Candidatus Vesicomyosocius sp. SY067_SCS001: one gene and its partner. The protein of the gene in region 1 interacts with the protein of each later gene in a pairwise test. Links are inferred from orthologs where the notes say so. Each region holds a gene or a part of one and is shown on either strand. Other genes may lie near its edges.

The links.
Region 2: the proteins of rpe (region 1) and eno interact in binary tests that used the Escherichia coli proteins (3 or more experiments, as listed by UniProt). The link is inferred for Candidatus Vesicomyosocius sp. SY067_SCS001 from one-to-one orthologs.

Annotation. Positions count from the first base shown.
Region 1 is NZ_CP054877.1:1,024,042-1,032,500, forward strand. What follows is about bases 579-3,311. They hold rpe (ribulose-phosphate 3-epimerase), read left to right. Parts: upstream 579-1,475; coding sequence 1,476-2,147; downstream 2,148-3,311. Other genes in these bases: gpmI (2,3-bisphosphoglycerate-independent phosphoglycerate mutase), read left to right, coding at 579-1,445; rpsB (30S ribosomal protein S2), read left to right, coding at 2,405-3,223. Also shown: more of gpmI, read left to right, coding at 1-578; tsf (translation elongation factor Ts), read left to right, coding at 3,387-4,259; HUW60_RS04915 (hypothetical protein), read right to left, coding at 4,700-5,179; HUW60_RS05040 (hypothetical protein), read right to left, coding at 5,693-5,815; preprotein translocase subunit SecG, read right to left, coding at 6,961-7,323; tpiA (triose-phosphate isomerase), read right to left, coding at 7,326-8,072; HUW60_RS04935 (YqhA family protein), read right to left, coding at 8,140-8,459. UniProt on the Escherichia coli protein: Catalyzes the reversible epimerization of D-ribulose 5-phosphate to D-xylulose 5-phosphate.
Region 2 is NZ_CP054877.1:333,323-337,053, forward strand. The notes cover bases 1-2,802. They hold eno (phosphopyruvate hydratase), read right to left. Parts: upstream 2,144-2,802; coding sequence 857-2,143; downstream 1-856. Other genes in these bases: HUW60_RS01650 (HlyC/CorC family transporter), read right to left, coding at 1-819. Outside these bases: molecular chaperone DnaJ, read right to left, coding at 2,846-3,731. UniProt on the Escherichia coli protein: Catalyzes the reversible conversion of 2-phosphoglycerate (2-PG) into phosphoenolpyruvate (PEP). It is essential for the degradation of carbohydrates via glycolysis.

The DNA of each region.
Region 1 (8,459 bases):
CATCGGTTTGGGATAAATTAAATCAAACCTTCCCACATTCTTTAATTCATACCAGTGGCAAAGATGTTGGCCTACCTGGAAAACAAATGGGAAATTCAGAAGTTGGGCATCTTAACCTAGGTGCAGGACGTATTGTAAAACAAGATTTTACTCGAATTTATAACGAACTTCAAAATGGAGATTTCTTTAGAAATCCAATTCTAAGAAACTCGTTAGAATACGCAAATGATAACAATAAAGCTATTCACATTATGGGACTCTTATCTGATGGTGGCGTACACTCACACGAAGAACAAATCCACGCCATGTTAGAAATGACACATAGACAAGGTTGTAAAAACGTTTATTTACATATATTTACAGACGGTAGAGATTGTGCACAAAAAAGTGCAAAAAAATACATTAAAAAACTTGAAAATAAAATAAAAGAGCTTAATACGGGAGAAATTGTTAGTCTTATTGGTCGATACTTTTCAATGGACCGAGACAATCGTTGGTCACGTATACGTTGCGCTTATGAGCTTATAGCAAAAGGTAAAGCAAAGTTTTTAGCTAAGTCTGCTTTAAACGCTATAGAATTAGCATACGCACGTGGTGAAACTGATGAGTTTATCCAATCAACCTCAATTAAAGCACCAACCTCAATAAAAAAAGGTGATGTGTTAATTCTTATGAATTACCGTGCAGATCGTGCTAGACAAATTACATGTGCTTTTACTGATGAAGCTTTTCAAGGGTTTTCACGTGGAACATTCGTCCCGACACAATTTGTTTGTCTAACTGAGTACAAAAAAGACTTTAACCTACCAATAGCTTATCCGTCTTCTAAACTAAATAATGTTCTAGGAAAATATTTATCAAATTTAGGTATGACCCAACTTAGAATTGCCGAAACTGAAAAATATGCACATGTAACCTTTTTTCTCAACGGTGGCATAGAACAAGCTTTTAACGGTGAAGAACGTGTGTTAATTCCTTCACCTGATGTAGCTACTTATGACTTACAACCTGAAATGAGTGCATTTGAGCTCACTGATGCATTGGTTGAAAATATTGAAAGCCAAAAATATGATCTAATTATTTGCAATTTTGCTAACACTGATATGGTAGGGCATTCTGGCAAACTAGACGCCACTATTAAAGCTGTTGAAGCCGTTGATACTTGCTTAGGTATTATTTACAAAGCTATGTTTGCTATTGGTGGTGAAATGCTAATCACTGCTGATCATGGCAATGCAGAACAAATGATTAACCCACAAACAAATGAAATACATACAGCACACACCAATAATCCAGTACCTTTAATTTTTGTTAGCAATCGAAAAGCAGATATTGTGAAACCAGGGAAAGGTGCATTGTCAGACATTGCACCAACATTATTGGCAATGATGGATATTGAAAAACCAGATGAAATGACTGGAAATAGTTTATTAACATTTAAGTAAAATAACAAGATTAATCTCTCAAGGAGACTCATGAAACAAGCTAATTTTATTGCCCCTTCAATTCTTTCAGCAGACTTTTCCAGGCTAGGTGAAGAAGTTGATAATGTACTTAAAGATGGTGCTGATATCATCCACTTTGACGTAATGGACAATCACTATGTACCAAATTTAACCATCGGTCCTTTGGTATGTGAAGCACTTAAAAATCATGGCGTTAATGCACCAATTGATATCCACTTAATGGTTAAACCAGTTGATAACATTATCCCTAATTTCATAAAAGCTGGTGCGTCATATATTACTTTTCACCCAGAAGCATCAGAACATATTGATAGAACATTAGGTATGATCCAGGAAGGAGGTTGTAAAGCTGGCCTAGTATTCAATCCTGCAACACCAATACACGTACTAGAAAACGTCATGAGTAAACTAGACATAATTTTATTGATGTCTGTCAATCCTGGCTTTGGTGGACAATCCTTTATTCCTCATACATTAGAAAAATGTCGTAAAGTCAGAAAACTAATTGATGCAAGTGGTAGAAACATTCGTTTAGAGGTTGATGGCGGTATAAAAATTAATAACATTCATGAAGTATCCAAAGCTGGTGCAGACACATTTGTTGCTGGCTCTGCAATCTTTAAAACCGATAATTACAAAGTAACCATAGATGCAATGCGCATGAAACTTGTTGAAGTTTAATTAACTTGAAGAGTTAACCTAACCTTGGTATAATACATTTTTAGATTAAATCTATTTATACCTACAAATACCAATAGATTTAAAAGTTTAGTTTATGGTTATATGACTCTAAGCTCAAAAGTAAAGACACCAAATTTATTTTAATGTACCACATAACTGACATTCAGGAGTCTTGTAAAAAAATTGACTAGTAGAAGTTTTAAAAGAAGGTGTCAATAAGCGCTTTACTAACTCTAACCTCTCTTGGAGAAAATATAATGGCAAAAACCTCAATGAAAAAAATGCTAGAAACTGGTGTACACTTTGGACACCGTGCTCGTTTCTGGCACCCCAAAATGAAGCGCTTTATTTATGGTACTCGTAATGGTATACATATTATCAACCTAGAAAAAACACTTCCTATGTTTAATGATGTGCTTAACTTTATAAGCAAAACTGTAAAAGCTGGTAGATCTATCTTGTTTGTAGGTACAAAAAGAGCAGCAAGCAACATTATCAAACAAGAAGCTATACGTTGTGGCATGCCATACGTCAATCACCGTTGGTTAGGCGGTATGATGACTAACTATAAAACCATAAAAGCCTCTATTAAACGCCTAAAAGATCTAGAATTTTTAGCAGAAGAAAACTTTAATCAATTTGGCAAAAAAGAAGCACTCATAATGAGGCGTGAAATGAAAAAATTAGAACGTAGCCTGGGAGGTATTAAAGATTTAGGAAGTATTCCAGATGTTGTCTTTGTAATTGATACTGGAATTGAAAAAAATGCAGTAGCAGAGGCTAAGAAACTACACTTACCAATTATTGGTATTGTAGATACCAACCATAACCCTGAAGGTATTGATTATGTTATCCCTGGTAATGATGACTCCATCAGAGCAATTGGTTTCTATGCAAGAGAAATTGCAAACACTATTTTAGAAACCAAGGCTACTTACAGCTTGCCTATGGATAAAAAAGTTTCAATTAAAAAATCAGAAACTCAAAAACCAAACATTAAAAAAGTATCTGTTGAACAAATACTAGTAAAAAAAGCTACTAACACACCTATGAAAAATACAAATCTAAGAAGATAAATTTAACAACTCTTAAATAAAATAAAAGACTAATTTAATTGTTTCTACTAAAACAAAGAAAAATACAACTATTAACAGTTCAAACAAATACTAAGACTAAACAACAAATTATACCAATATATTGTTATATCTTAAAAGATACAGCAAAAACAGGAGATTAATTATGAAAATTACAGCCTCTTTAGTTAAAAAATTAAGACAAAGAATAGGAGCAGGCATGATGGATTGTAAAAAAGCCTTAAACGCAACCAATGGTAATATAGAAAAAGCTATTGATTTAATGCGCACTTCAAGTACTACCAAAGCCGCTAAAAAATCAGATCGTATTACAATTGAAGGCTTAGTCAAGATTAACATTAGCGCTAATAAAAAGACAGTTACTATTTTAGAAGTTAATTCTGAAACTGATTTTGTTACCAAAAGTGATGCTTTTATTGGCTTTGTTAATATGTTAGGAATGTTAGCACTGAAAACAACACCTGCTAATATTGAAGAATTTTTATCTCAACCACTAAACAACGGAGACTCAATAAAAAAAGCACGTGAAGAAATTATTGCAAAAGTAGGTGAAAATATTACAATCAGACGTGTACAAACAATCAAAACGGATAATAGTATTATTGGTACATATAAACATAGGGATCGTATTGCTGTAGTTACAATTTTAAAAAATGGAGATGAAACACTTGCAAAAGACATTGCAATGCATATTGCTGCTACCAAACCAAAATGTATTACTGAAGCAGAATTATCATCAGATCTCTTAGAAAGAGAGAAAACAATTTTTATTGAACAAAGCAAAAAATCTGGAAAACCAAATAACATTATTGAAAAAATGATTATTGGTCGTATGAAAAAATTTGTTAACGAGGTAACACTTTATGGTCAACCTTTTATAAAAGACCATGACATAACAATAGGAAAACTTATGCAATTAAACAATACACAAGTGGAGTTTTTTGTACGATTTGAAGTTGGTGAAGGCATTGAAAAAAAAGAAAAAAACTTTGTTGATGAGGTTGTAGCACTAGTTTAAAATCAGTACTTATTAACCTTATTTACCAAAATATTAATTTCTGTTTTTTTCAAAAAAATAGTACTTACCTGATCAAAATATTTACGATTACGATTAATTTATTTTAAACAAATAAAGATGAATAAATATTCTTTATCTTAACTTTAACAAAATCATTTTTTCAATAATGTTATTTATTAGTAAATAACAAATCATAAAATATCTTTAATAGACATTAATATAATCATATTAGTAACACTAATATTACTAATTTATTAGTTATCCATAAATATAATCCATTAACTTAGAAACTCTTTTAATCAATCTTCTATGTCTACTATTTATTAAACAAATTTCCTCCATATGTAAATACAAAAGAATACTATTTATAGTATTCTTTTGTATTCCTTAAACACTAAACTTAACCAAGAAGCACAAACCCCAACAAGGAAAAAATAATTTTACTTAGAAATCACTTGATCACGACTATCAGCAGTTGCATTAGCTTTAGCATCTGCATACCCCTTAGCATATGCATCTACTTGTGCTTTAGCATATACATCTACTTGTGCTTCAACGTTAGCATTGGTAATACCTTCATATTTTCCATCAACACTTGCATTAGAGACATTTTTAATTTTATTATTATTATTATAATGGAACCCCCAATCAGAATCATTGTTCATGTTTTTATTATTCGAAAAAGGTCCCCAATTATTAACACCGTTAAAAGGTCCCAAATTAGAACTACCATCAAAAGGTCCCCAATTATTAGCGCCGTTAAAAGGACCTATATTTGAACCACTATTCACTGGACCCCAATTATTTAAATCACTACCACTACCATAACCGTAACCATTATTATTTGAGCTATTATTAAAAAAACTAGCTGATACTGATGTAACAGCTACCAAAGTAAAAATAACAATTATCTTTCTCATATTAATCTCCAAATTTAAAAGTATTAACTCTCTTATTTTTTAAGAGGGGTTTAAGTATCAAACCTCATAGTCTTGATGGAAATATTATACGATAAATATATTATAAGTCAATAATATTCTAATATATATTTTTAAAAAAGCAACTAGAAAACTAAATTGATATAGAATTAACAAAATAATCCCTTAGTTAATCACATTAAGTACTGTAAAAAAATTCTAAGTATCATAATCTTAAAACATCAAATTAACAATAATCTCATATACTCTATAAAAGAGTAATATTTTACATTAAAAATAAAATTATAAAAAAACTAATTACAAATCAGTAAGCTTAGTCTTTTTAAGAACTAACCACCTAAAAATATTCTTAAGTAACTTTTTAACAAAATAACCAACTCATGCAAGTATCTAAAATTTTAACTATTTCTCCAATATCTTTCTGAATTAATAATAGCTCTTAACAATAAATAACTAAATTTATAAATAATAAAACAAAATAAGATTGTATTAATCCTATTGATTCTCAATCTTTAAGGTAGAGACTGCTGCAGGAAACAACATATAACTTAAATCATTATAGGTTGTATTCATTGATTCGAAAAAATTTTTCTGATATTCACTAGTGTTATTATTCATAATAAAATTAGATTGTGAAATTTTATTTTTTTTAAAAGTAAAAGAAAAATCAGTTAATACCAACCAATTACTAGGCTTAACACTATTTTTAATTCTAAAATTTATACTATTTAACCAAATATTTTGGTTTCTTACAATATTATAATATTTCACAAAACTTAAAGAATTCCAATAAGGATATTTTACTTTATTATTATAATTTGAGATCCCATAATTACCACCCAAAAATGCAAATGATTCATTAAATATTATTAATAGAAAAAATAATAACCAGTTAAATTTCTTCATAAAAATACCTAATCAATCATCGTATACTTAAAAAGAATTATATCATTGTGTTTAATATCTACAAATATTATCAAATATACACTTATGTAATCAATCAATACCCTTTATCGATACACCTGCTTACATAAATTTTATAAAATTACTAATAATAACTTTAAAATCTAAAGATTGATTAAAGTAAAATATCCTTATTGGAATTCTTTTTTAGCCGTAAACTATTAAAATAAGATATTAACCATATTCACTCATACTATTGTAGTTGATTCAATCAATCACTTAATTATAAAATTTTCAAAAAAAATCTAACCAAATTATTAAAATTAACAATTTTAATATATACTATCTTATTAGATATATTTTATCAATATAAATTTTGATAAAATATAGGCTTAAATCATAAGCTTTAAAATTTCTTATATACTTAATAAGTACTGAATTATATTATTCAACATTTATATTAGTAGTCTTAATCTGTATTAATATTAAAATCAACAAATAGGATTACTACTTTTAAACTTCTAATATAATTACTCAAATTAACTAATAATTTAAACAATGATACATCGTTAAAAAACAATATTTCATCAATTAATAATAGATTTTTAATCTTATAAGTACTAAACGTAAAATTATTAATACTTTTTTCACCTTAACATTAAAATTTATCTACATTATTTTTACAATATATTATTATCTTATCTAATATTTATCTTAATTACTATTACTAAAATAGTATATTGCTATATTAAACATGGTGCCGATGGCCGGACTCGAACCGGCACAAGCATAGCTTACTACCCCCTCAAGGTAGCACGTCTACCAATTCCGCCACACCGGCCATATGAAAATCAATTATATTAATAATTTGGAATATCAATAGTATCTAACTTATTTAAAATAGGAATAACCGTAGGAATATCAGGCGCTACCAGTTTTCCTGTTGTTATTTGTTCCATAATACTTATTGACTTATTACCAACACTACTATCATGAGTCGCCAAATAAGCTAACGTCAAACTAGTTAAAAAAAAGCCCAAAGATAAACCAGTAATTAACTTATAAAGAAATGAATTTGCACCTCGTACACCAAAAACCGAACCAGAAACACCCGAACCAAAAGCAGCACCTGCATCAGCACCTTTACCATGTTGCATTAAAATTAAAACAATTAAACTTAGTGCTAAAAACATATGAATAATCAAAATAAATTGAAAAGACATCATTAACTAGCCTTACAAATTTGTAAGAAATCTTGAGCTTTAAGTGAAGCACCCCCAATTAAACCTCCATCAATATCTCTACAATCCATTAATTCAGCTGCATTTCTAGGATTCATACTACCGCCATAAATAATCGGAGTAATTTGTGAAATATTATCATCATGTTTGGCAAGCATTGAACGAATAAAAGCATGTATATCTTGTGCTTGATGAGGTGTTGCAGTAATACCGGTACCAATTGCCCAAACTGGTTCATAAGCAATAATAATATTTTTAAACGCATTAATACCAACCAAATCAATTACAGCTTGAATTTGTTCTGAAACTACTTCCTGAGTCTTGCCAGAATCTCTATCTTCTAATAGTTCCCCAATACACAAAAGCGGAGTTAAATTGCTATTCAATGCAACTTGCACTTTTTGTGCAACAATCTCATTATTTTCAAAATAAAGACTTCTGCGTTCTGAATGACCCACAATAACATATCGAGCACCAAAATCTTTAATCATATCAACACTAACTTCACCTGTAAAAGCGCCTGATTTATTAAGATTTAAATCTTGTGCTCCTAAATTTAGTTGCGAACAACCAACTAATGCTTCAACCTGTGCCATATAAGGAAAAGGCACACAAACAATTACCTTAGATTTAACATCTACCATACCAGATAAAATCTCCATTACTAATATATTAGTTGCTTCTTTAGAAGCATTCATTTTCCAGTTACCTACTATGATTACTTGACGCATAATTAATTTTCTTTTAAAAAAGAAATAATGTTACGCCATTTAATTATAAAAATCAATTTTATAAAAATTAATGTGAAGATTTAGAACCAAAATACAAAGCCAATGAAACCATTAAAATCCCTAAAGAAAAATAAACCAAATCTAACGATGAATCAAATGACATTAACAAAGAAACTTCAAAAAAAGTAACCACTAAAATCATAAGTATTACTTTAGCAAGCTTAGATTTTAAATCATCTAACGAATTAATCACCAAAACCTTAGATGATTGATCGCTATCCTTAGCCTCATCAATATCACTAATAAAAAGTTCATACAAACCTAACGAAAAAATTAATAAAATAGTTGCTAACAAAAACCCATCAATCGAACCTACTGTATGTGCAA
Region 2 (3,731 bases), 690 kb from region 1 along the record:
GTGAATCAATGCTAACGCATTGTCAATACTGAATTTGCCCTTAGCATATAGATTTACAATATCGCGCATATGCAATACACCAGTAATATTGTCACTTGATGTGTCGTAAGTGATAAGCCTAGTATGTTGTATACGTTGTAATTGTTTTAAAATTTTATCAGGTTTGTTAATATCAATACTAATTAACTCGTGTCTAGGAATCATAATATCTTCGACTTTAACTTTTTCTAGGTCAATAATATTTAGTAACATTTTTTGATAATTAGAAGCAATAACAGGTTTAGCATCGCTAACCACCATTTTTAACTCTTCTGAGCTAACAAGATTATTGTTTGTTTCACTTTGTATACTAAATATTGTCAATATTATTTTGGATAATTGAGCAATTATCCAAACAAAAGGTTTAAATATTTTGATTAACGACTCAATGATAATGGAAACTGGTAAAGCAATTTTTTCAGGGTTTTTAGCGGCAAATGTTTTTGGTGTTGTTTCTGCAAAAACTAAGATAATAAAAGTTAATGTTAAAGAGGTTAATACAATTGAGCCTTCGCCCCATAGTTTAATGGCTAGTATTGTAGTAATACTAGAGGCAAAAATATTAACTAAGTTATTTCCTAATAGGATTGTTCCAATTAGACTGTCTAAGTTATTAAGTAAATGTTCGGTACGTTTTGCGTTTTTATTGTTTCTACTTAAGACTTTAAGTCGATAGCGATTAATTGCCATCATTGATGTTTCAGTACTAGAGAAAAATGCAGAACTTAGTATCAATCCAAAAAGTATAATACTAAGCCAAAAAGTTGAGAGTGATTCCAATCCAATTGTACTAATTTGCTATATTAAAATAACAAGTTTAATTTAAATGATTAAAAGCATTTAGTCCTGGATAAACTGCTTGTGTTCCTAATTCTTCTTCAATACGAAGAAGTCGGTTGTATTTTGCTAACCGATCTGAGCGAGAAAGAGAGCCAGTTTTGATTTGACTACAAGTATAAGCTACTGCTAAGTCAGCAATGGTGGTATCCTCAGTTTCACCAGATCTGTGTGACATAACTGAGGTGTAGCGAGCATTCATTGCTACTTTTATGGTTGCAAATGTTTCAGTTAGTGTGCCAATCTGATTTACTTTAATTAAAATAGAATTGGCAATATTTCTCTCAATACCTTGTTTTAAGATCTTACTATTGGTTACATATAAGTCATCACCAACTAATTGAACTTTATCACCGAGTTTCTTAGTTAATAAGTCCCAGCCATTCCAATCATTTTCATCCATACCGTCTTCAATTGAAATAATTGGATAGTTTTCTACCCATTTTGCTAAATAATTAACAAATTCTTCAGAGTTGAATGATTTATTTTCAGATATTAGATTGTAAGTTTTGTTATTATTATCATAAAATTCTGAACTTGCTGCATCAATACCGATAAAAATATCTTTACCTGATTTATATCCTGCATTATTAATTGCTTTTAAAATAATTTTAATAGCATCTTCATTTGAAGCTAAATTAGGGGCGAAACCACCTTCATCACCTACAGTGGTACTCATGCCTTTAATTTCTAATATTGATTTTAAATGGTGGAACACCTCAATACCATAGCGTAGTGCTTCCTTAAAACTTGGTGCACCTACAGGAATAATCATAAATTCCTGGATATCAATATTATTATTAGCATGTTCTCCACCATTAATAATATTCATCATAGGCACAGGAAGTTTGTAGTTTACTACTTGGTTTAGTGATGCATATAATGGTTTATGTTGTCTATTAGCGTTAGCATGAGCTGCTGCTAATGAAACCGATAAAATGGTATTTGCACCTAATCTTGATTTGGTTTTAGTGCCATCTAAATCAATCATTGCCTGGTCAATCTTGCTTAAATTATCAATATCAAAACCAATTAAGGTATCACAAATCTCTGTATTGACAAATTTAACAGCTTTTAAAACTCCTTTACCTAGGTAACGTGATTTATCTTCATCACGTAATTCTAGTGCTTCTTTTTGACCCGTTGATGCTCCAGATGGAACCATTGCACTACCGATTGTACCGTCATTAAGAATAACATCCGCTTCAACGGTTGGATTGCCTCTAGAATCGATAACTTCTCTTGCTCTAATTTGTTTAATTTCCATAGTTTATGTGTATTAAAATAATTGGTTATATGGTTATATGATTATATGGTTATATGGTTATATGTTTATAAGTGTGTTTAATTTCATTCAAAATAATTGATTTTTAATGCTAGTAACTTAGGCATTGTTTATATTATATAATTTTAAAGTATTCTCCTGTTATTTGACTTTAGTATTTTTATAATTAGGTTAATTTTCCTTTTATTATTTATTTTGGAACTAGACAACTTATTAGTGAATTTTACCAAAATAAAAACTTATATTGATAAGTGCAGTTAAATATTTATTTAAACTCGTTAGCAATAGATTAAGGTTTTTTAGTAAATAAATTTAAGAATACTTTGGATGCCTTTTTAATTAGCTACAGTAAAAACTTACAGATATGAAGGTCATAAATGTATTATACATTTATGAGTGATTATACAGTATTAAGGTAATAAGAACTTAATATGGTAAAAAATTAAAGAATTCAGTTACTGGCTTTACTTGTAATGTTTAACACGATAGCATTAATAATGGTGATGTAATTATTAGAGTGATTTATAAAAATTTTTCCCAGAAAAATTTTTATAAATTTTACACTGTTGTAAGTTACATTGTAAGTTACAACAAAGTTGGTTATGATATAAATAAAATTTTTTGTATGAAAATGAGTCTATAACAAAGCATTTTTTAAAAAATAAAGAGGTTGAACTATCTAATTTATTCAAAAAATGATTTCATTTTACCAAAGAAAGAGTTTGATTCAGGGTGATGTTTTTTACCACATGAGTTTGAAAATTTTTGTAGTAAGTCTTGTTGTTTTTTGCTAAGATTGATAGGTGTTTCAAGCTTAACTTTACAGATAACATCGCCAGAACCACCATGTTGAAGATGGGTGATTCCTTTATTACGTAATCGAAATAGTTTTCCAGTTTGTGTACCTGCTGGGACTTTTATGTTTAATTTATTGTCAAGTGTAGGGACCTCAACTTGTCCTCCTAATACCGCAGTTGCAAAGTCAATAGGTACTTCGCAATATAAATCACTATCTTGGCGTTCAAAAATAGCGTGTTTTTTAACATGAATTTGTACGTATAAATCACCACTAAGACCACTTCTAACACCCGCCTCACCTTCGCCGCTTAAACGAATTCGATTACCTGTATCTACCCCTGCAGGTATTTTGACAGATAGTGTTTTTTGTTTATGTACTACACCTTTTCCATGGCAATTACTACAAGTTGATTCGATTCTTTGACCTGTACCAGAACAAGTACTACAAGGACGTTGAACGGCAAAAAATCCTTGTTGTATTTGTATTTGTCCTGCACCACCACAAGTTAAGCATGTTTTAACATTAGTGCCAGGTTTTGCACCAGTACCTGAGCAAGTATCGCAAGTTTCATTTTTTGGAATACGAATTTTAACAGTAGTACCTTGTGCTGCCTCTTTTAAATCGATTTCTAAATCATAACGTAAATCTGATCCACGATTATTTGACTGTTGAGAACCACCACCAAAAATATCTCCAAAAATATCTCCAAATCCGCTGCTACTGAATGATGCGCCACTAGTGGCGTTTGCATTACCATTAATACCAGCATGT